One region of the Micromonospora sp. NPDC023644 genome, then DNA from elsewhere that is predicted to be linked to it. Evidence: riboswitches for the same ligand, from Rfam matches in the RefSeq annotation. Region 1 holds a riboswitch; each other region holds the start of a gene.
What was found. A riboswitch is a leader RNA that binds a small molecule or an ion and turns the genes downstream of it on or off. The one in region 1 is predicted to bind S-adenosylmethionine.
Positions count from the first base shown of each region.

Region 2: linked by a shared signal. The riboswitch ahead of thrC (threonine synthase) and the one ahead of AB0G08_RS24590 (ABC transporter substrate-binding protein) in region 1 are both predicted to bind S-adenosylmethionine.
Region 3: linked by a shared signal. The riboswitch ahead of AB0G08_RS05115 (aminotransferase class V-fold PLP-dependent enzyme) and the one ahead of AB0G08_RS24590 (ABC transporter substrate-binding protein) in region 1 are both predicted to bind S-adenosylmethionine.

Region 1 is NZ_JBFABA010000047.1:2,174-9,345, reverse strand. It holds gene AB0G08_RS24605 (phosphotransferase) at 1-347, shown strand, start outside; gene AB0G08_RS24600 (amino acid ABC transporter ATP-binding protein) at 413-1,150, opposite strand; gene AB0G08_RS24595 (amino acid ABC transporter permease) at 1,153-1,926, opposite strand; gene AB0G08_RS24590 (ABC transporter substrate-binding protein) at 1,967-2,821, opposite strand; SAM riboswitch class IV at 3,095-3,206, opposite strand; gene AB0G08_RS24585 (RraA family protein) at 3,288-3,980, opposite strand; gene AB0G08_RS24580 (MFS transporter) at 4,251-5,507, shown strand; gene AB0G08_RS24575 (SPFH domain-containing protein) at 5,599-6,450, shown strand; gene AB0G08_RS24570 (ATP-binding protein) at 6,470-7,172, opposite strand, start outside.
Region 2 is NZ_JBFABA010000004.1:179,376-186,547, reverse strand. It holds gene AB0G08_RS05235 (DUF4232 domain-containing protein) at 1-580, opposite strand, end outside; gene AB0G08_RS05230 (hypothetical protein) at 1,326-2,306, shown strand; gene AB0G08_RS05225 (hypothetical protein) at 2,322-3,068, opposite strand; gene AB0G08_RS05220 (DoxX family protein) at 3,243-3,671, shown strand; SAM riboswitch class I at 3,792-3,927, shown strand; gene thrC (threonine synthase) at 3,938-5,224, shown strand; gene AB0G08_RS05210 (GNAT family N-acetyltransferase) at 5,602-6,621, shown strand; gene paaN (phenylacetic acid degradation protein PaaN) at 6,674-7,172, shown strand, end outside.
Region 3 is NZ_JBFABA010000004.1:157,374-164,545, reverse strand. It holds gene AB0G08_RS05140 (DUF4031 domain-containing protein) at 1-235, shown strand, start outside; gene AB0G08_RS05135 (metal-dependent phosphohydrolase) at 240-875, opposite strand; gene AB0G08_RS05130 (FUSC family protein) at 950-2,206, shown strand; gene AB0G08_RS05125 (PLP-dependent aminotransferase family protein) at 2,227-3,618, opposite strand; gene AB0G08_RS05120 (DMT family transporter) at 3,617-4,555, shown strand; gene AB0G08_RS05115 (aminotransferase class V-fold PLP-dependent enzyme) at 4,662-5,957, opposite strand; SAM riboswitch class IV at 6,003-6,123, opposite strand; gene AB0G08_RS05110 (PrsW family intramembrane metalloprotease) at 6,146-7,172, shown strand, end outside.

The DNA.
Region 1 (7,172 bases):
CGCTTCCACTCGCCGTTCCACCGGGCGGCCGCACGGTGTTCTGCCACGGCGACTGGACCGACGGAAACCTCCTCGCCGCGAACGGCGCCGTCACGGCGGTCCTCGACTGGGAAGCGGCCCATCTGGGCGACCCGCTCCGGGAACTGTCGCGGGCAGCCTGGGGCGCGGCGCGCAAGGACCCGCGGTCGTTCGACGCCCTGGTCGAAGGGTACGGAGCCGACCCCGCCATGGTCCGGGCCTGGTTTCCGATCCACGCCGCCGAACTCTGGCTGTGGTTCGCCGAAGCCGGGCCGCCCGAGTACCTCGAACAGCTCACCGGGGAACTGCGGAACCTGTCCCACGCGTGAGGACGAGACGTGCCCCGCTCTGGTCGCCAGGATCTGAGCGTGCGCCCGACCGGACGGCGTCGGCGCTAGAGCACCTGGGAGAGGAAGCGACGCAACCGGGGGTGCTCCGCCCGCTCGAAGATCGCGGCCGGCTCGCCGGCCTCCAGCACCACGCCGCGATCCATGAACGCGACGGTGTCGGCGACCTCGCGGGCGAAACCCATCTCGTGGGTCACCACGACCATCGTCATGCCGCCGGCGGACAGCTCGGCCATCAGCCCGAGCACGCCCTTGACCAGCTCCGGGTCCAGGGCGGAGGTCGCCTCGTCGAAGAGCATCACCTGCGGGCGCAACGCCAGCGCGCGGGCGATCGCGACCCGCTGCTGCTGCCCGCCGGACAGGTGCGCCGGGCGGGCGTCGGCCTTGGCCGCCAGCCCCACCAGTTCCAGGTGCTCGCGGGCGAGGGCCACCGCCTCGTCCTCGCCGAGCTTGCGGATGCGGCGCAGCGCGAGGGTGACGTTGCGCAGCACGCTCATGTGCGGAAAGAGGTTGAACTGCTGGAAGACCATGCCGATCCGCTGCCGCAGGGCGTCCGGGTCGTCGCCCCGCACACTGCGCCCGTCCAGCAGCACGTCGCCGCGGTCGGGCTCGACCAGCCGGTTGATCGTGCGCAGCAGGGTGGACTTGCCCGACCCGGACGGCCCGATCACGCAGGCCGTCGCCCCGCGCGCCACGTCCAGGTCGACCCCGCGCAGCACCCGGTGCGACCCGAAGGCCAGGTGCACGTCGCGGACGCGCAGGCTCACCGAGGTCGTCGTGTCGATGCTCATCGCTGATTCCCTCCCGCCGCACCCGGCAGGGCCAGGTCGAGGTCGTCGTCACCGGGCGCGGTGGCCTGCCGGCCGTGCCGCAGCCGTCGGTCGATCCAGTTGACGGCGTGCGTCAGCGGGACCGTCAGGGTCAGGTAGAACAGCCCGGCCAGCAGCAGCGCGGACTGGTTGCCGGTGTTCGCCGCGTAGTCCTGCCCGATCCGGAACAGCTCGCGCTGGCTGGCCAGCAGGCCGAGGAAGTAGACCAGGCTGGAGTCCTTGATCAGCGCGATCAGCTGGTTCACCCAGGCCGGCAGCACCCGCCGGATCCCCTGCGGGACGATCACCAGGCGCATCGCCTCGCCCCAGGACAGGCCCAGCGCCCGGGCCCCCTCCAGCTGCGCGGCCTCCACCGACTGGATGCCGGAGCGGAAGATCTCGCCGATGTAGGCCGCCGCGATCAGCGACAGCGCCAGGATGCCCAGGGGGTACGGGTTGGGTCCCCACACCCGCATGCCCAGCGGCGCCAGGCCGACCCCGATGAGCAGGATCGTCGCCGCGGCGGGCAGGCCACGGAACACGTCGGTGTAGACCCGCGCCGGCCACCGCAACCATCGGGTACGCGAGATGCCCGCGACGGCCAGCGCCATGCCCAGCACCGAGCCGAGCAGGGCGGCGGAGATCGCCAGGATCAGCGTGTTGGGCAGCCCCACCGTCAACATCTCGGGCAGCGCCTCGCGCATGGAGTCCGCGTCGAAGAAGGTCTCCCACAGGGTGCTCAACGGATCCATCGTTCCTCCTACCGCCCCGCTCGCTCGTCGTCCGTACGTCTCAGGAGGTGGCCGACGCCGACGGCACCGCAACCGTGCCGCTGCCGGGCTTGAAGTCGGCCGGGATCGGGCGGCCCGGGTAGTACTGGGCCTGCAGGCGGCTCCACGTGCCGTCCGCGATCACCTCGTCGAGACCCTTGTCCAGCGCCTCGCGCAGCTTGTCGTTGCCCTTGGCGAACGCGTACGCCGTGGGGGCCGGGCTGAGCAGCTTGGCCGACACGGTGATCCTGCCGCCGCTGTCCGCGGCCGACTTGTCGCCGATCTCGGCGGGGGCGATCCAGGCGTCGGCCGTGCCGGCCTTGAGCTGGTTGATCGCGCCGTTGTAGTCGGGCACCCGCACCGGGTCGAGCCCCTCGCCGGTGGCGTAGTCGTCCTGGACGGTGCCCTGCACGACCACGACCCGCTTGCCGGCGAGCTGGTCGAAGCCGGTGATCGACGAGCCGGCCGGCACGTCGAGTCCGAAGTGGCCGAAGTCGTAGCCGTTGCCGAAGTCGACGGTCTTCTTGCGCGCCTCGGTGATCGTGATCGAGGAGCTGCCGACGTCGAACTTGCGGTTGTTGACCTGGGAGAGCAGGGCGGAGAAGTCCGTGCCGACGAACTCCACCTTCAGGCCGACCTTCGCGGCGACCGCGGTGAGCAGGTCGTTGTCGAAACCGGTGAACCTGCCGTCCTTGAGGTAGACGTTCGGCGGGGCGTCGGTGAGCGTGCCGGCGCGTAGCACGCCCGGCTGGAGCAGGCCGTACGGGTTGTCGGCCGCGCCGGCCGCGTCGTCGCCGCAGGCGGTCAGGGTGGTGGCGGCGAGGACGGCGGCCACGCCGAGGGCGGCGGCCCGGGTGAGGGAGGAAAGGAATCGCACAGGTGTCTCCGAACGAGGTGTTCCGGCGGCGGGCACGGGCGTGCGGCGCCGACGGTGCGCCCGGTGGGCGTACCGCTGGGATGGGTCCTTGAAAAGAGGGGTGGCGCGCCTAGCGCGCGTCGCCGGGGCGACAGGAGGTGGCGCAGACCCGCATCGTGTCGATGTGGCGGCGCCGGGTCAGCGCCGGCGACGGCGGTGCCCCGGCGGGAACCGCCGGTGGGACGCAGATGGGGAAGGACATGGCTCTCCTCGGTCGGTGACGACCTGGGAACCAGGCCGCGCTTGCACCGGAGCCGCTCCGGTGCCTGGTCCTCACCCGGGGCACCCCTGCGCGGACGAGGGTTGCCGGCCAGCGAGCCGGGGCTTGACGCTGGCGCTCATGACCTGCCGACGAGGCTAGCAGCCCGCCACGGTGGGCCGTCCAGCCGTTATGACCACCCTCACGCGCCCTCCGACCGGTCCCCGCTCACTCCTCGATCGCCCCGCCGACCTGCCGCAGGTGCTGCCGGAAGGTGTGGGCGGGGTCGACGGCGCGGCGGGCCAGGTAGTCGGCGAAGCCGGTCTGCTCCCGCAGCGTCTCCCCGGCGCGGATCCGCCGCGCCTGGACCCGCTCGACGGTCCCGATCCGCTCCGCCGCCGCGAACAGCTCGGGGGCGCGGCCGGCGGGCAGGAACAGCACCCCGTCGTCGTCGGCGACGACGAGGTCGTCGGCGGTCACCAGGTGCGGCCCGACCCGGGCGCTGGTGAGCGTCTCCGGCTCCCGCGGGTCCAGGCGGGCCGGACCCGCCGGGAGGCTGCCGTAGCTGAAGACGGGCAGGCCGATCTCCACCAGCTCGGGGGTGTCGCGGTGCAGCCCCCAGACGACGAGGCCGGCGATCCCGGCCGCGACGCCCTCCAGCACCGCCAGGTCCCCGACGCACGCCTCGTCGCTCCGGCCGCCGTTGTCGATGACGAGGACGTCGCCGGCGGCGGCGTTCCCGTACGCCTCCAGGAACACGTCCACGCTGCCGTGGTGACGCACCGGCAGCACCCGGCCCACGAGGCGGTGGCCGGGCACGACCGCCCGGATCCCGGCCGGCGCCACGCGCGGGGGCACGCCGAGGCGTACGCAGGCGTCGGCGATCAGCGGCGTGGACAGGTCGGCGAAGCGCTCCCGCATGACGTCCTCCCGGCGGCGCGGCGAGTCGTGGGCCGCCATCGTAGGGAGCACGGGTGGTGGCGCGGCGAGGTCCAATCCGGTCCCGCTGGCTCGGCCTAGACTGTCCACGTGATCCCGCTCGACGCCGTCGCCGCCGCCTACGGCCGCTGGATCACCCCGGACCTGCCGTTGTACGGCAACGACCACGAACGCTCCGACTTCGCTCCCTGACCGGCCCGGCGCCGCGCCGTCCTCCGGTCCACCTCCGCCACGATCCGGGAGCGATCCGTCATGCCCGTGCCCGACGACACCGAACTCGTACCGCCCGCCGAGCGGCCACCCGCCGGCGGACGACCCACCGACCCCGATCCCACCGACACCTCCGCTCTCGCCGTGCTCCGGGCGCCGCAGACCGCCCGGGTCCTGGCGGCCAGCCTGCTCGGCCGGATTCCGCTGGGCGCGGCCCCGCTGGCCCTGCTGGTGTTCGCCCGCGAGACGATGACGCTGACCGTCGCGGGCCTGCTGGTCGGCGCGTTCACCGCCGGCACCGCGGTGGGCCAGCCGATGCTCGCCCGGATGGCGGAGCGCTGGCGGCAGCCGCCGGTGCTGTGGCTGGCCGTGGCGGCCTCGACGCTCGGCTTCGCGCTCACCGCCGCGCACGTGAACCTGCCGGTGACCGTGCTCGCCGCCGCCCTGGCCGGGGCGGGGGCGCCGCCCTTCGAGTCGTGCCTGCGGGTGCTCTGGCGCGACCTCCTCCCCGCGCACCGGGTGCAGACCGCGTACACCCTGGACATCGCCGTGCAGGAGGCGATCTTCATCCTCGGCCCGGTGGTCACGCTCGCCGCCGTGGGCCTGGCCGGCCCGGCCGGCGGTCTGGCCGCCGCCGCGCTCTTCCAGGCCGCCGGTACCGCGTGGTTCGCCACGACCGACGCGGTCCGACGCTGGCGCGGCGGGCCGGCGGTACGGCACTGGGCCGGGCCGCTGCGGGCCGGCCGGCTCCGGTTGGTCCTGGCCGCGCTGCTGCTGGTCGGCGCGGCGGTGGGCAGCGTGACCGTCGCCGCGACCGGGTACGCCGAGTCGGCCGGGGCCCGTTCCTGGGCGGGCTGGCTGCTCGCCGCGCAGGCCACCGGGGCGCTGGTCGGCGGCCTGCTCTACGTGCGCTTCGGCGGTCTGCGCCGCTACGCCACCCTGCCGCGCGCCGTCGGGGTCTTCGCCGTTGGCTACCTGCCGCTGCTGCTCACCCCGGCCCCGGCGGTGATGCTGGCGCTGATGGCGGTCAGCGGACTCGCGCTTCCGGCGCTGCTCACCATCGCCTTCGTGGCGATCGACGACGTGGCGCCCGCCGGCACGGTGGCCGAGGCGTTCGCCTGGGCGGCGACGGCGTTCTCGGTCGGCAGCGCGGGTGGCGCGGCGGCGGCCGGGGCGCTGCTGGACGCGGCGGGGCAGGTGACCGTCGGCTTCCTGATCGCCCCGCTGGCCGCCGCCGCGGCGTGCGGGATCGCGCTGGTGGCCGCCCGCACGCACGACCGCGGCGGGGCGGCGGGCTGATCGAAGGGCCGGGCACCGGCGACGCCGGGGACTACTTCCCGGCGCAGCGGGAAAGGGGCGGCGGCGGGGAGCCGAACGGATCGGGGGTGCCGTGGAAGCGGTCGTGGTCGGCGTGGTGATCGTGGTCGCGCTCCTGGCGCTCGTCGGCGCGCTGAGCGTCCGGCTGGTGCAGCAGTACCAGCGCGGCGTCGTGTTCCGCTTCGGCCGGGTGCTGACGCCGGTGCGGGAGCCCGGCCTGCGGCTGATCGTCCCCGTCGCCGACCGGATGGTCCGGGTCAGCATGCAGACGACCGTGATCGGGGTGCCCCCGCAGGGGGCGATCACCCGGGACAACGTCACCCTCACCGTCGACGCGGTGGTCTACTATCGGGTCGTCGACCCGGTGAAGGCGCTGGTCAACGTCCGGGACTACCCCTCGGCCGTGCTCCAGGTGGCGCAGACCGCCCTGCGTTCGGTGATCGGCAAGGCCGACCTGGACACCGTGCTGGGTGACCGGGACCGGGTCAACGCCGAGCTGAAGGCGGTCATCGACGCGCCCACGGAGGAGCCGTGGGGGCTGCTGATCGAGCGGGTCGAGGTCAAGGACGTCGCGCTGCCCGAGGGGATGAAACGGTCGATGTCCCGCCAGGCCGAGGCGGAACGCGAACGCCGCGCCCGGGTGATCGCCGCCGACGGCGAGTACCAGGCGTCCCGCCGCCTCGCCGACGCGTCCCGGGCGATGGCGAGCACGCCGGGGGCCTACCAGCTGCGGCTGCTCCAGACGGTGGTGGACGTGGCGGCGGAGAAGAACAGCACCCTGGTGATGCCGTTCCCGGTGGAGCTGCTGCGCTTCTTCGACAAGTTCACCCGCGACGCGGAGCCGCCGGCCGAGCGCCCGCCCGCCGGGCCGCCGGAACCCGCCGCGCCGGTGACCGGCGACGGCCACCGGCAGCCGCAGGCCTGAGTCGGGGCGGCGGGGAGGCTCAGGCCGTGGCCGCCGACTCCGCCGCGGGCTCGCCGGGCTGCCCGGGTACGACCGCCGTCGACACCCGCGGCATCGTGAACACGAAGCGCGTCCCGTCGCGGTACGCCTCGTCCAGGCCCAGCGTCCCGCCGTGGAACTCGACGACCTTCTTGCACACCGCGAGCCCGATGCCGGTGCCCGGGTACGCGCCCCGGGGGTGCAGGCGCTGGAAGATGACGAAGATCTTCTCGGCGTACCGCGGGTCGATGCCGATGCCGTTGTCCTCGACGGCGAAGGACCAGGCATCCCCGGTGTCCGTCACCGTCACCCGGATCAGCGGCGCCCGGTCGGGGCTGCGGAACTTGACCGCGTTGCCGAGCAGGTTCTGCCAGAGCATGGTCAGCAGGGTCGGCTCGCCCCGTACGGTGGGCAGCGGGTCGCGGGTGATCGTCGCGCCGGACTCCTCCACCGCCCGGGACAGGTTCGCCTCGGCCTGCGCGAACACCTCGGCCAGGTCGACCTCCCGCAGGTCGCCGTAGACCCGGCCGATCCGCGAGAAGGTGAGCAGGTCGCTGATCAGCTCCTGCATCCGGCTCGCCCCGTCGACGGCGAAGCCGATGTACTGCCGGGCCCGGTCGTCGAGCTGGTCGGCGTAGCGGCGCTCCAGCATCTGGCAGAACGACGCCACCTTGCGCAGCGGCTCCTGCAGGTCGTGCGACGCG
Region 2 (7,172 bases), on a different contig from region 1:
CGGGACTGCTCGGCGCCGGCCTGCTCGGCACCGGGGCGTCCGGCAGCGGCCTGGTCGGCAGCGGCCTGGTCGGCGTCGATGTCGGGTCGGCCGCCCGCTTCTTCCAGGCGCTGACGCCGATCCGGCCTGTGTTGCCGAGGTCGATCGGCCCGTCCAGGCCGACGGCCTGCGCGGGCCGGCCCACGGCGGGCGCGACCTCCAGGCGCTCGCCGTTGGTGGCGACGACCGTCGGATCGGTGACCAGGTTGCGCCAGAGCACGGCGGCGCCGGCCCGCTCGCCGGGCCGCAGGGTCAGCGGCCGGGGCGGGTCGTCGAAGCCCGACGTGATCTCCTTGGCCCCGTCGACCACCCGGACCGGTACGGGGTTGCCGTCGCCGTCGAACAGGCGCAGCACCGGGTAGCCGTCGAGCCGGTAGGGCTCCGTGCCGCAGTTGACCAGTTCCAGGCCGAGCGCGCGCAGACCCATCGCGGCGCTGGTGCCCGGTGAGCTGATCCGGACGCCGGATGCCGGGCACCCGGTCGTGGGAGTGGCCCAGAACGCCGTCGCCGACGCGGTCGCCGTCGGCGTAGTGCCGGGCATCGTGGCCGGCGCCGGACCGGCCGACGGCGGGTCGGTCGCCGGCGCGCAGGCGCCGAGCAGGACGAGGCCGGCGATCGCGAGCCCGACCGCCCGTGCCGGACCTGGCAGGCCGTCGCGTGAGCGCGGCGCGGGTCGGCCTGCGGGTCGGCGTGCGTGCTGGCGTGCGGGTCGGCCCGCGGGCCGGCGTGCGGGGAGTGCCATCGCCCGATCATCGCACCGGCCAGCGCGCCGCCGACCCCAGACATCGCCCGGCGGAGGTCCGGCGGGCGCTGTCGAGCTGCCCCATCCGCGCGACCGGCCGGAGCGCCCTTGCGGTGCCTGTCGAGCGGAATCGGCTACGACAACACCCGGCCCGGAACCCCTGGCGAGGCGACGGCGGCGGGTGCGACGCTCCTGGCCGGACACAGTCGGGGGACGGCTTCTGTAATGACGTGGCGCCTGTGAGTGAGAATCGGGTATGGCCACTCCGCCCGCCGTGCCGCCGCCTCAGCCGCCACCTGAGCCGTCGTCCGCGCCGCTACCTGAGCCGTCCGCGCCGCCACCTGAGCCGTCCGTGTCGCCGCCTGAGCCGTCGTCCGTGCCGCCACCTGAGCCGTCGCCCGTGCCGCCACCCGTGCCGTCGTCCGTGTCGTCACCTGGGTCGTCGTCCGTGTCTCCGCCCGTACTGCCGGCTGAGCCGTCGTCCGCGCCCGTAGCGCCACCGGAGCAGCCGTCCGGGTCGTCGCCCCGGCCGAAGGCCTGGGCCGTGCTGGCGGACGAACGCCTGCCCGGGTTCCGCGGGCTCCCGCCGAAGCAGCGTGCGGTGTACGTGACCGCCGTCGCCGTCGTCCTCGTGGTCGGCGTGTTGTTCGCCTACCACGCCAACCTTCTCCTGGACCGGTCGACGGCCACCGATCGGGCCCGCTCGGACAGCCAGGCTGCGAGGGCGGTCGACCGTGAGCAACCCGCGTTCACGTCCACCAGCACTCCGCTCGACTACGACAAGTACCTGCCCGAGGCCTTCGCCGTGCTGCTCGACCGGCCGCTGACCGAGGGCGAGCAGGCCACCCTGACCGCCCTGACCGGCGAGGCGTCGCGGGTGTGGGAGTTCATGAAGCCGCTCGGCGGTCGGATCGTCGAGCGCGCGTCCTATGTGGCGCCCTTCGAGGACGGCAACGAGAATCGCGGCAACGCCCAGACGTTCGACCTGAACCTCAACAGCGACCGCGTCGCCGGACTCACGATCAACGACATGACCGCCGTCAAGGACTCGTGCCGCGCACCCACCGCGCAGACCGTCGTCGTCATCCCCCCGGCGGGTGCCGAGTCCCGGCAGGGCCTGCTGTGGGACCTGACCGGCGGGCCGACGGACAAACCGCACGGCCCGTACGTCCTGGCCGAGGGCGAGCCGCAGGAGGGCCAGCTGTACTTCCGCCGCAACGTCGTCGAGCTGGGCAACGGTCAGTCGAACATGGCGTTCCGTATCCAGCCGGAGGTGTCCACCCACACCTGTGAGTGGCACATCGTCGCCTCGTACACCGACACGACCGGTTCCCACGAGCAGCGCATCCCGAGCGGTGCCGGCACGTTCACCACCGAGGCCGTCCCGTCGCAGCCCGTGCAGTACTTCGAGCGCGTGCCGACCTCGGGGTGGGGCTGCCTCGGCGAGGTGAGCCAGGAGGGTTGCCCGGCGACCGGGAGCGTACGGCTGCCGAGACCGCCAACCCACCGACCGGTCCCGGACTGAGGCGGCGCGGGGACGTCAGCGGGAGCGGGACCTGCGCTTGCGGGTGGGGGAGTCGGCCGCGGGGACCGTGTCCCCCGAGTCCGGGGCGTCGGCGGTGCTCCCGTCGCTCGACGCCCCGGCCACCCGGGCGTCGGTGTGGCTCAGCTTGGCCAGCGTCGTGCCCCTGAGCTGGTAGACGGCGGTGCGCCGGATGCTCAGCTCCGCCATCGGGCCGTCCGCCGGCCGGGTCAGGTAGACCACCGTCGCCCTGCCGTCGCGCACGCTGACGCTCTCCACCGGCGTACGGTCGCCGAGGTCGACCTGGGCCTGATAGTCCGGTTCGCCGCTGACGTTGCGCCAGGCGGCGAGGGTGAAGAAGCGGCCGGTGCCGCCGCCGTCGAGCATGACCACGCCGATCGCGTCGTCCGCTCCGTCGCCGTCGAGGTCGCCGACGGCGCACGGCCGCTGCAACGTCACCGTCGTGCCGTCGCGGTCGGACCAGCGGCCGTCGGTGAGGCGGATCGGGGCGGCGTACTCCCGGTAGCGGACCTTCCGGCTGCCGACCCGGCTGTTACGCAGTTCGAGGCAGGTGAGCCCGTCACCCGTGCGGCGGGGGGTCGGGGTCGCCCGGGTGGTGTCGACGTCGTCCCGCTTCGCGGCGGCGCCGGCCGGCCGGTCGGCGGACCGGTTCCGCTTCTTCCGGTTGCCGGTGGAGCAGGCGGTGGTGACGACCAGCAGGCAGGCCATGGAGAGCGCCACCACCGGGACGAGCTTGCGACGCATCGCGCGTTCCTTTCCGTCGATGTGCCCGCACCGTAACGGGCCCGCGCCAGCGCCCTTGTGGACGGTGGACCGACTAGCCGTGGGAGCGTTCCCATGGAGAGGGAAAGAATCGACATCGTCGAATGGGTGGCGGCATCCTGGTGTCGTCCCCTCGTCCTGACCGGAGGTGCCCTGATGTTCGCTGACCGGATCGGTGGCCCGGCCCTGTCCCTGTTCCGCGCCGTCGTCGGCCTGCTCTTCCTCTGCCACGGCCTGGCCTCGCTGCTCGGGATCCTCGGCGGAAACCGGGGCACCGGCGAGGCGGTCCCGCTCGGCGAGTGGCCGGGGTGGTGGGCCGCGCTGATCCAGGCGGTCTGCGGCGGGCTGGTGCTCGTCGGGCTGCTCACCCGGGCGGCGGCCCTGCTGGCGTCCGGCTCGATGGCCTACGCGTACTTCGTGGTGCATCAGCCCGACGCGCTGCTCCCGCTGCGCAACGGCGGTGAGCTGGCCGTCCTGTTCTGCTGGTCGTTCCTGCTGATCGCCGTGTTCGGCCCCGGCGTGTGGGCGGTCGACACCCTGCTGCGCGCCCGGCGCCCCGGCGGCTCCCGCTCGGTGACCGCCTGAATCCGTACCGTCGAGGAAGGGTCCGCCGGCCCTGGCCGGCGGCTGCGGGATCGCTCACAGCGTGGGATCTCCCGTCGATCCGGGCTGCGCGGGTGCTTAGACTCGACGGCACAACTGCATACCTCATCCAGAGGGGCTGAGGGATACGGCCCGACGACGCCCCGGCAACCACCCCGCGCGCTCACCGCAGAGCGACCGGCGGGGCAGGTGCCAATTCCGTCCCCGCCGCAGGGTGCGATGCGGGGAAAGATGAGAGGACCCGCGACATGACGTCGACGTTCGCCCCCTCCGGCATCGACACCACCGCCAGCCCCGCCCGCGCCCTGGCCTGCCGCGCCTGTTCGGCCCGCTACCCGCTCGCCGCCCAGCACGCCTGCTACGAGTGTTTCGGCCCGCTGGAGGTCGACTACGACGCCGCCGCGCTGGCGGCCGTCACCCGGGAGCAGATCGAGGCGGGCCCGCAGAACATCTGGCGGTACGCGGCGCTGCTGCCCGCCGGTCAGGACCCGGCCTCCCGGGTCACGCTCGACCCGGGCCTCACCCCGCTGGTGGCCGCCCCGCACCTGGCCGCCGAGCTGGGCATCACCGCCCCGCTCTGGGTCAAGGACGACAGCGCGAACCCGACCCACTCGTTCAAGGACCGGGTGGTCTCGGTGGCCTTGACCGCCGCCCGCGCGCTCGGCTTCAGCCGCTACGCCTGCGCCTCCACCGGCAACCTGGCCAACTCGGTCGCCGCGCACGCCGCCCGGGCCGGCGCGCCGTCGGTGGTCTTCATCCCCGGCGACCTGGAACAGGGCAAGGTCATCACCACCGCCGTCTACGGCGGCGAGCTGGTCGCCATCGACGGCTCGTACGACGACGTGAACCGGCTCTGCGGCGAGCTGGTGGAGACGGACGAGTTCGAGGACACCGCGTTCGTCAACGTCAACGTCCGCCCCTACTACGCCGAGGGCTCGAAGACGCTCGGCTACGAGGTGGCCGAGCAACTCGGCTGGCGGATCCCGGCGCAGGTGGTGATCCCGATGGCCTCCGGCGAGCTGCTCACCAAGATCGACAAGGCGTTCGCCGAGCTGGTCGAGATCGGCCTCGTCGAGGCGCCGGCCGGCGGCTGGAAGGTGTTCGGCGCGCAGTCGGCCGGCTGCAACCCGATCGCCACCGCCCTGCACGCCGACACCGACACCATCACCCCCGTCCGGCCGACCGGCATCGCCAAGTCCCTCAACATCGGCGACCCGGCCGCCGGCATCTACGCGCTGGAGGCGGTGCGCCGCACCGGGGGCTGGATGGAGTACGTCGACGACGACGAGATCCGCGCCGGTATCCGGCTGCTGGCCCGGACCACCGGCGTCTTCGCCGAGACCGCCGGCGGGGTGACCGTGGCCGTGCTGCGCAAGCTGGTCGAGTCGGGCCGGCTGGACCCGGCCGCGGAGACCGTCGTCTTCAACACCGGCGAGGGCCTCAAGACCCTCGACGCGGTGGCCGGCGAGGTCGGCCCCACCCACCGCATCAAGCCCTCGCTGCGCGCCGCCCGCGACGCCGGCCTCCTAGGCTGACCCCCACCCCACCCCACCCCCCCTGCCCGCGGCTGTTGTTCTCCGCGTCGATCATGAGGTTGACGGCGAAGTCGATCGCGAACGGTGCCGCAAACCTCATGATCGACGCGGAGGCCGGACCCCGGGGAGGGGTGGGTGGGGGATTCGGGGGGTAACTGGGTTTTCGCTGTGAGTGCGGAAAACGCGCCGAGAATGACTTGACGGCGGTAACCGGACGGCGCAAGATGCTCCGTGCGGGAGGGCGTCTCGCCGGAGACTTTCAGTTCTTGCGACCCAACGCCGGAGGCGTTGTGCGAGCGTCCCTCCCGACCAACTTCCGATCGGGCCAGCGGCTAATTCGCTGGCCCGATCGTCGTCGTGTGGCGCACCCTCAGCCGATGAGCATCTCGATCGCGCCGCTCGACGCCGCCGACCAGGCCGCGATCGACGAGGCGTACCGGATCGGCGCGGCGGCCAACGACGCCGACCTGCCGGACTTCCCGCCGTTCTGCCGCCGGCGCTTCGAGGCGGCCATCCGGCACCCGCTGCCGGGCAACGATCCGCTCTGGGCGCTGGCCCGGCTCGACGGCGTGCCGGCCGGCTACCTCGCGCTGGACCTGCCGCAGCTCGACAACACCGAGAACGCCACCGCCGAGGTGATCGTGCACCCGGAGTTCCGGCGTCGCGGCGTCGGCCGCGCGCTGCACGGGCACGCCGTACGCCTGCTGCGCGAGCGGGGCCGCAAGCGGGTGGTGGCGATGACGGTCGCCGCGCTGCCCGGTGGCCCGGCCCGCTCCGGGGCCGGCGCCGCCTTCGCCGCGACGACCGGCGCCCGGCCGGCGCTGGCCGAGGTCCGCCGCCGCCTCGACACCACCCGGCTCGACCACGCGGGCCTGGCCGCGTCGCTGGCCGAGGCCCGGTCCCGCGCCGCCGGGTACCGCACCGTCCGCTGGCAGGGGCGGACCCCCGGGGAGTACGTCGCCGACATCGCCTACCTCGACGGCCGGCTGATGGCCGACGCGCCCCTGGGCGACGTGGAGTGGGAGCCGGAGCGGATCGACGTCGAACGGGTCCGCGGCATCGAGCGGGCGCTGGAGGCGCGGGGGCGGCGGCGCTACCACGCGGCGGTGTGCCACGAGGCCTCCGGTCGGGTGGTCGCCTGGACCCTGCTCGACGTGGGGCCGTCGGCCGACTGGCACGCGTTCCAGCAGATCACCATCGTCGACCCGGCGCACCGCGGTCACCGGCTCGGCCTGCTCGCCAAGGTCGAGAACCTGCGCCACCTGCTGGCCCACGAGCCGGCGGTACGCGCGATCGACACCTTCAACGCGGCCGAGAACGCCCACATGGTGCGGATCAACGAGCAACTCGGGTTCCGCCCCGTCGACGGGTGGACCGACTGGCAGCTCACGATCTGAGTTGTGACACGGCCCTACTGATCCTGGGGCTTCCTGTTGCATGATGGCGGGCATGACGGAGACCCCGCACCCCCTGTACGACAGGCACGCCGACACCCTCAACCGTGCGCTGACCGCGATCACGGAGCGCGGGTACTGGTCCGCCTACCCCGAGTCGCCCAGCCCCCGGGTCTACGGCGAGACCGCCGCCGCCGACGGCAAGGCCGCCTTCGAGGCGTACCTCGGCGGTGACTTCCCCCTCGACCAGCCGGGCGCGGCCGACCGGGTCGCCACCGAGACCAGCCCGTTCGGCGTCGAGCTGAACGTCCGCTACCCGCACGCCGGCGCCGACGAACTGCTCGCCGCCGCCTCCGCCGCACTGCCCGGCTGGCGCGACGCCGGCCCGCAGGCCCGGGTGGGGGTCTGCCTGGAGATCCTGGACCGGCTGCACAAGCACATCTTCGAGCTGGCCAACGCGGTGCAGTTCACCAGCGGCCAGGCCTTCGTGATGGCCTTCCAGGCCGGCGGCGCGCACGCGCTGGACCGCGCGCTGGAGGCGGTCGCCTACGCGT
Region 3 (7,172 bases), on a different contig from region 1:
GCCGAGCCGGGAGCTGGTGCGGCTGCTCCGGCAGGCCGGGCTGCGCCGCCCCAAGCACCTGGCCCGCCCGCGCCCCGAACCGCCCCGCACCCCCGTCGACCTCCCGCCCCTCGCACACTGCGTCGATCATGCAGTTGTGGTGCCTAGCAAAAGCCACGAAGGGGCGCTTCTTGCCCACCACAACTCCATGATCGACGCGGGAGGGCGGGAGGGCGGGAGGGCGGGGGCGGGGTGAGGGGTTAGGGGAGGGTGGATAGTTCGCGGGTCAGGTTGGCACGGGCGCGGGCCTCCCAGCGCCGGGCCGGCTCCGGCAGCCGGAACAGCGCCGGCAGGGCGAGCAGACCGGCGAGCACCCGGGCGCGGCCGGCCCGGAAGGCCGGCTCGGGCACGTGCGCGTACTCCCGGCGGATCGCCGCGGCGTAGCGGTCGTACGCCTCGGGCGGCGTCGCCAGGACGGCGAGGTCGGCGTCGCAGAGCAGCGCGCCGTCGGCGTCGCCCGGCGCCACGGCGTGCCCGGCGGTGAGCAGCACCAGCCGGCGGACCTCGGCCACGGCGTCGGCCGGCAGGCCCGCCCTGGTGAGCAGCGTGCCGGCGAGCGCCGCGCTGTCGCGCTCGTTGGCGTCGCCCCCGGCGCGCGGGTCGTAGACCGCGTCGTGGCACCAGGCCGCGAGGCGCACCAGGTCCGGCCGCCCGGCCGCCGGCGCGTGGGCGTCGACCACGTCGAGGACGGCCGCCAGGTGGTCGGCGTCGTGGTAGTGCCGGTGCGGCTCCCGCCAGCGGGTCAGCAGGTCCTCACCCACCCGGTTCAGCTCCGCCACGTCGGTCATTCCGGCGCCCCGGGCCGCGGCCCGCCACCGGTCGAGAAGGTCGACCACCCGGTCGAGTCTGCCGTACCGCCGGCCGCGCCGAGGATTCACCCGGCGCGGCTCGGGTAGTCCCCGCCATGGCCGTGGCCCGGGACCGTCGACCCTCACTGGTGCGACGCGCCATCCTGCGTGACCGGGCGGCGGACGTCGACGGGGCCCGGATCGCCGGTGCGGTGGAACAGCTGCGCCACCGCAGCAAGGCCACCCTGCACGACCGCCTGCACCGGCTGCGGATGGCGATGGGCCTCGCCGTGCAGGCCGGCCTCGCCGCCGGACTGTCCTGGCTGGCGGCGCACGAGCTGCTCGGCAACCCGCAGCCGGTCTTCGCGCCGATCTCCGCGGTCGGCACCCTCGCCGCCTCGGTCGGCCAGCGGTTCCGCCGCACGGTGGAGCTGATCGTCGGGGTGGCGATCGGGGTCGCCGTCGGCGACTTCCTCATCTACCTGCTCGGCACCGGCCCCTGGCAGCTCGGCCTGGTGGTCACCCTGGCCATCGTGCTGACCATCTTCGCGGGCGCCAGCGTGGCCATCGTCATCCAGGCGGCGGCCACGGCGGTGCTGATCGTCACGCTCAGCCCGTCGACCGAGAACCTGGAGATCCCCCGGTTCATCGACGCGTTCATCGGCGGCGGCATCGCGCTGCTGGTCACCGCGATCCTGCTGCCACTCAACCCGCTGCGGGTCATCAACCGCGCCGCCCGGCCCGCCCTGGACCTGCTCGCCGCCCAGCTCGACGTCACGGCGAACGCCCTGCGGGAACGGGACCGGGACAAGGCCCAACGGGCACTGGACCGGCTGCGCAACAACCAGGAGGAGCTGACCGCCTTCACCGAGGCCATCGAGGGGGCGAAGGAGACCGCCATGCTCTCGCCGGTGCGGTGGCACCGGCGGGACGAGCTCACCCACTACGCCGAGGCCGCCGGCCCGATCGACCGGGCGATGCGCAACGCCGGCACCCTGACCCGGCGCGCGGTGACCCTGATCGAGGACGAGGAGCCCATCCCGGAGACGATGCCCGACGCGGTGGCCCACCTCGCCGAGTCGGTGCGCCTGCTCAAGCACGAGTTCGCCGTCGGCGACGAGCCGGAGCAGTCCCGGGAGCGGGCGCTGCGGGCGGTCAGCGAGGCCGGCCGGGCGTACGCCGAGGGGGTCGGCTTCTCCGGCAGCGTGGTGGTCGCGCAGGTGCGCACCACCGCCAGCGACCTGATGGTGGCCTCGGGCGTCACCCAGGAGGAGGCGAACCGCGGGGTCCGGCAGTCCTTCGGCGACCAGGACCGGCCGCGCGGTGAGGGTGAGCGGGAGGGGGTCCCGAAGCCGCCCACCGCCCCGCCGGTCGGCTGACCGCACCTCCGTCGACCCGCTCAGGCCCGCAGGGCGCGGGCGAGGCGGTGGACGGCCTCGTCCATGAGCTCGGGTGGGGCGGCGGCGTAGGTGAGGCGTAGGTGGGGGGCCGGGGGTTCGGCGGCGTACCAGGGGCGGCCGGGGAAGACGACGACGCCCTCGGCGGCCGCGGCGGCGGTGAGCGCGACGTCGTCGGTGCCCTCCGGCAGGCGGGCCCAGAGGTGCAGGCCGCCGCGCGGGACCGGTTGCCGGGCGAGCTCCGGGAGGTGCCGGCGGAGCGCGGTCAGCAGCGCCTCGCGGCGGGTACGCAGCGCGGTGCGCAGGGCGCGGCGGTGCCGCGTCCAGGCCGGGGCGGTGACGAACTCGAGCGTGGCCTGTTGCAGTGGGCCGGCGACGAAGAAGTCGTCGAGCAGCCGGGCCGCCCGCAGCCGGGCGCCGGCCGGGCCACGGGCGCCGATCGCGGCGACGCGCAGCCCGGGAGCGGTCGACTTGGTCAGCGAACGCAGGTAGACGACGTGCCCGTCGGGGTCGTCGGCGGCCAGCGGCGGCGGGGCCTGGCCGTCGATGGTGAGGTCGCGGGCGTAGTCGTCCTCGATCAGGAACGCCCCGGCGTCGCGTACGGCCTCTGCGACCTGGGCCCGGCGGTGGTCCGCCAGCGTCGCGCCGTGCGGGTTGGCGTACAGCGGCTGGCAGTAGAACAGCCGGGCGCCGGTGCGGGCGAACGCGGCGGCGAGCTGGTCGGGCCGTACGCCGTCGGCGTCGGCGGGCACGGGCACCACCCGGAGGCCGGCCGCCCGGGCGGCGGCCAGGGCGCCCAGGTAGGTCGGCGACTCGACGAGCAGGGTGTCGCCGGGCGTGGCGAGCGCCCGCAGCGCGGACGACAGCGCGGCCTGCCCGCCCGGGCAGATCACCATGTCCTCGGCGCGCAGCCCGGCCCCGGCCTCGCGGGCGAACCAGGCGCGCAGGTCCTCGCGTCCCTCGGCCGGCCCACGCTGCCAGGACGCGGGCTGCCGGGCGGCGCGGGTGAGCGCGGCGCCGAGCGCGGCGGCGGGTTGCAGATCCGCGTCCAGGTAGCCGCCGGAGAGCGGGATCGCGCCGGCGGGCGGTAACGCGAGTAGCGCCTGCATCTCGTCCTCGCCCGGCCGGCGCGGGCCGAGCGCCACGGTCTGCCACGACAGGTCGGGCGCCCGCCACTCACGCGGCGGGGCGGCCACGAAGGTGCCCCTGCCGGACCGCGTCTCGACGAGCCCCTGGGCCACCAGCTGCCGGACGGCCTCGGCGACGGTGACCGGCGAGGCCTGGTGCCGGGCGGTCAGCTCGCGCACCGAGGGCAGCCGCGTGCCGGGATCCGCGCCGGCCACGAGCCCACGCAGATCTTGGATGACGCGGTCGGCTGCGTTACCGTCATTCATGAACGGGAACAGTAGCGCTACTGTCAGGACCACGGTAACGGCGGACCGGACGATCGGTCTCGCCCTCGGCGCGCTGGGCGTGCTCGCCTTCAGCATGTCGCTGCCCGCCACCCGCGTCGCCGTGCAGCAGCTCGACCCGTGGTTCGTCGCCTTCGGTCGGGCCGCCGGCGCGGGGCTGCTGGCCTGGGCGTACCTGCGCTTCACCGGCGCACCGCGGCCCACCCGCGGCCAGTGGCGGCGGCTGACGATCGTCGCCCTGGGCGTCGTCGTCGGATTCCCGCTGTTCACCTCGCTGGCGCTCATCACCCAGACCTCCGCGCACGGCGCGGTCGTCATCACCGTGCTGCCCGCCATGACCGCCGTGTTCGCGGTGCTGCGGGCCGGCGAGCGACCGCCGCCGCTGTTCTGGGTCGCGAGCGCCGGCGGGCTGCTGGCGGTGCTCGCCTTCCTCGGCGCCAGCGGCGCGGTGCGCGGTGCGCTCTCCCCGCCCGACCTGTTCCTGCTCGCGGCGGTCGTGCTCTGCGGCCTGGGGTACGCCGAGGGCGGCGCGCTCGCCCGCGAGCTGGGCGGCGCCCGGACGATCTGCTGGGCGTTGCTGCTCTCGCTGCCGGTCACCGTCCCCGTCATGGTCGTCGCCGCCGTGGCCGCTCCTCCGCACGCCGACACCGTCGCCTGGTCGGCGTTCGGCTACCTCACCCTGGTCTCCATGTTCCTCGGCTTCTTCGCCTGGTACGCGGGCCTGGCCCGGGGCGGCATCGCGCAGGTCGGCCAGATCCAGCTCGCGCAGCCGGTGCTCACCCTGGTCTGGTCGGCGCTGCTGCTCGGCGAGAGCGTCACCCCCGCCTCGATCGCGGCGGCGCTGGCGGTGCTGGCGTGCGTCGTGCTGATCCAGCGCACCCGCGCGAGCGCGCCGGTGCCCGCGGCGGAAGGGACCTGACGGGTACGCGTCGCGGCGCCGGTGCGGCCCGCGCGGCGACCCGGCGGTCGTGCCCCCGGCGTCGGCTGCGCCCGCCGGCCCCCGGCCGGCGGGCGCTCCCGGTCGGTCAGGCCAGCGCGGCGAGGGCGGCGAGCAGCCGGTCCACGTGCCCGGTCGTGCTGCCCAGGCCGATGCTGGCGCGCAGGGCGGTCGGCGGCAGGTCCCGCCGGCCGCTGCGGGCGGCCGCCTCGCCGAGCAGCCGCCGGGCCAGCGGGTGGGCGCAGAAGAGGCCGTCGCGCACCCCGATGCCGTACCTCGCGGCCAGCTCCGCCGCCACCTCCGCCGAGTCGCGGCCGGCCACCACGAACGACACGATGCCCACCCGGGGCGCCGCCGGCCCGAACGCGCGCAGCTCCAGCACGTGCGGCAGGGCTGCGATGCCCTCGCGCAGCCGGGTCAGCAGGGCCTGCTCGGCGTCGTGCAGGGCGGCCCGGTCGGCGTCGGCCAGGGCGGCGCAGACCGCCGCCAGGGCGACCGCGCCGAGCAGGTTCGGCGTGCCCGCCTCGTGCCGGGCCGGGCCGGCCGCCCACCGTACGTCGTGGGTGGCCGCACCGACATGGCTGGTGGCGCCCCCGCCGGCCAGGTACGGCGGCGCGGCGTCCAGCCAGTCCGCCCGCCCGACGAGCACCCCCGCGCCGAACGGCGCGTACAGCTTGTGGCCGGAGACGGCGAGGTAGTCGACGTCGAGGGCGGCGACGTCCACCGGGGCGTGCGGGGCGAGCTGCGCGGCGTCCACCGCGATCCGGGCCCCGTGCCGCCGGGCCACCCGGGCCAGCTCGGCCACCGGCCAGCGCTCGCCCGTCACGTTGCTCGCGGCGGTCACCGCGACCAGCACGGGCGGGCCGTGCCCGGCGCCGGGGCGCGCGGGCCCCGACCCGCCCCCCGCGTCCGGCCGGCGCAGCTCGCCGAGCGCCGCGTCCAGCGCGCGGACCGCCCCGGCGGGGTCCCCGGGCACCGGCAGCCGGACCGAGCCGCGCGGCCAGGGCAACAGGTTGGCGTGGTGCTCCCCGCCGAAGGTGACCACCGTGGTGCCGGCGGGCAGCGCCCGGGCCAGCAGGTTCAGCGCGTCGGTCGTGTTGCGGGTGAAGACCACGTGGTCGTCGGCGCGGGCGCCGAGGAAGTCGCCGACCGTCTGCCGGGCGCGTTCGTAGGCGAGGGTGCAGCGCCGCGACAGCGCGCCCGCGCCGCGGTGCACGCTGGCGTACCAGGGAAGCAGTTCGGCCACCGCGTCGGCGGCGACCCGCGCGCAGGGCGCGGTGGCCGCGTAGTCCAGGTTGACCTGGCCGGGCACGCCGAGCACGTCGAGCGGCGCGGCGACGGCGGGCGGCTGCGGCGCGGGCGGGGGTACGAGGGTGACGGTCATGGCCGACCTCCGGGTCCTGGGGACCCCGGGTGGGCACACGGGCGGGGTCCGCGCTTGCCCGGCACGCGGATCGGGCCGGGCCCGGTCATCACCCGGGGCACCCCACCGCGAACTCGACGAGGGTTGCCGGCCAGCAAGCCGGGGCTTGACGCTGGCGCTCGTGACCTGCCGGCAGCATAGCGGGGTGAATGCGGCCGGACCAGCCGGCCGGGGATGGCTACGCTGACCGCATGGCCGACACCCCGCCCGGCGCACCCCTGCCGCCGTCGCCGACCGCGCCCGCCGTCCCGCCGCCGGGTGGGGCCGGGCCCCGGATGCCGTTGCGCCGGCTGGGTTGGCGCCGGTTCCTGGTGCTGGCCGGGACCGTCCTGTTCATCGCGGCGTGCGCGGTGTTCATGGTCTTCACCCTGGGCGAGAACCTCGGCGTCGAGGCACTGCTGATCGGCGTGGTCGCCGCGATCCTCCCGGTTCCGGTGCTGGTGGGCTGTTTCCTCTGGCTGGACCGCTACGAACCGGAGCCCCTGAAGTACCTGATCTTCTGCTTCGCCTGGGGCGCGTTCGTCTCCACCGCGGCCTCGCTGACCGTCAACGAGTTCTCCGCCGGGCTGTTCGAGGAATGGGGGCTGCCGACCGCGCTGACCGCGGTGCTGGTCGCGCCGTTCATCGAGGAGCTGACCAAGGCCCTCGGGCCGCTCCTGCTGCTGATCTTCCGGCGGCGGGAGATCTCCGGGATCACCGACGCCCTGGTCTACTGCGGGCTCTCCGCGATCGGGTTCGCCATGGTGGAGAACATCCTCTACCTGGGCGGCTACGGCTACGCCACGGGCGTGGAGCGATACGGGCCGGCGACCGGCACGCAGCAGGTCATCGCCATCTTCATCGTCCGGATCCTGCTCTTCGGCTTCGCCCACCCGCTCTTCACCTCCATGACCGGGGTCGGGCTGGGCATCGCCGCGCGCGCCGCCAGCCGGGGCGTCCGGGTGCTCGCGCCGCTCGCCGGCCTGCTCCTGGCGATGATGCTGCACGGCCTCTGGAACCTGCTGCCGACGCTCACCCAGGCCACCGGCCAGACGTTGATCATGCTGTACGGCTTCATCGGCGTGATGGTGCCGGTCTTCTTCGGCATGGTCGGGCTCGCCGTCTGGCTCCGGGCCTGGGAGGGGCGGCTCACCGAGCGGACCCTGCCCGACTACGTCCGGGCGGGCTGGCTCACCC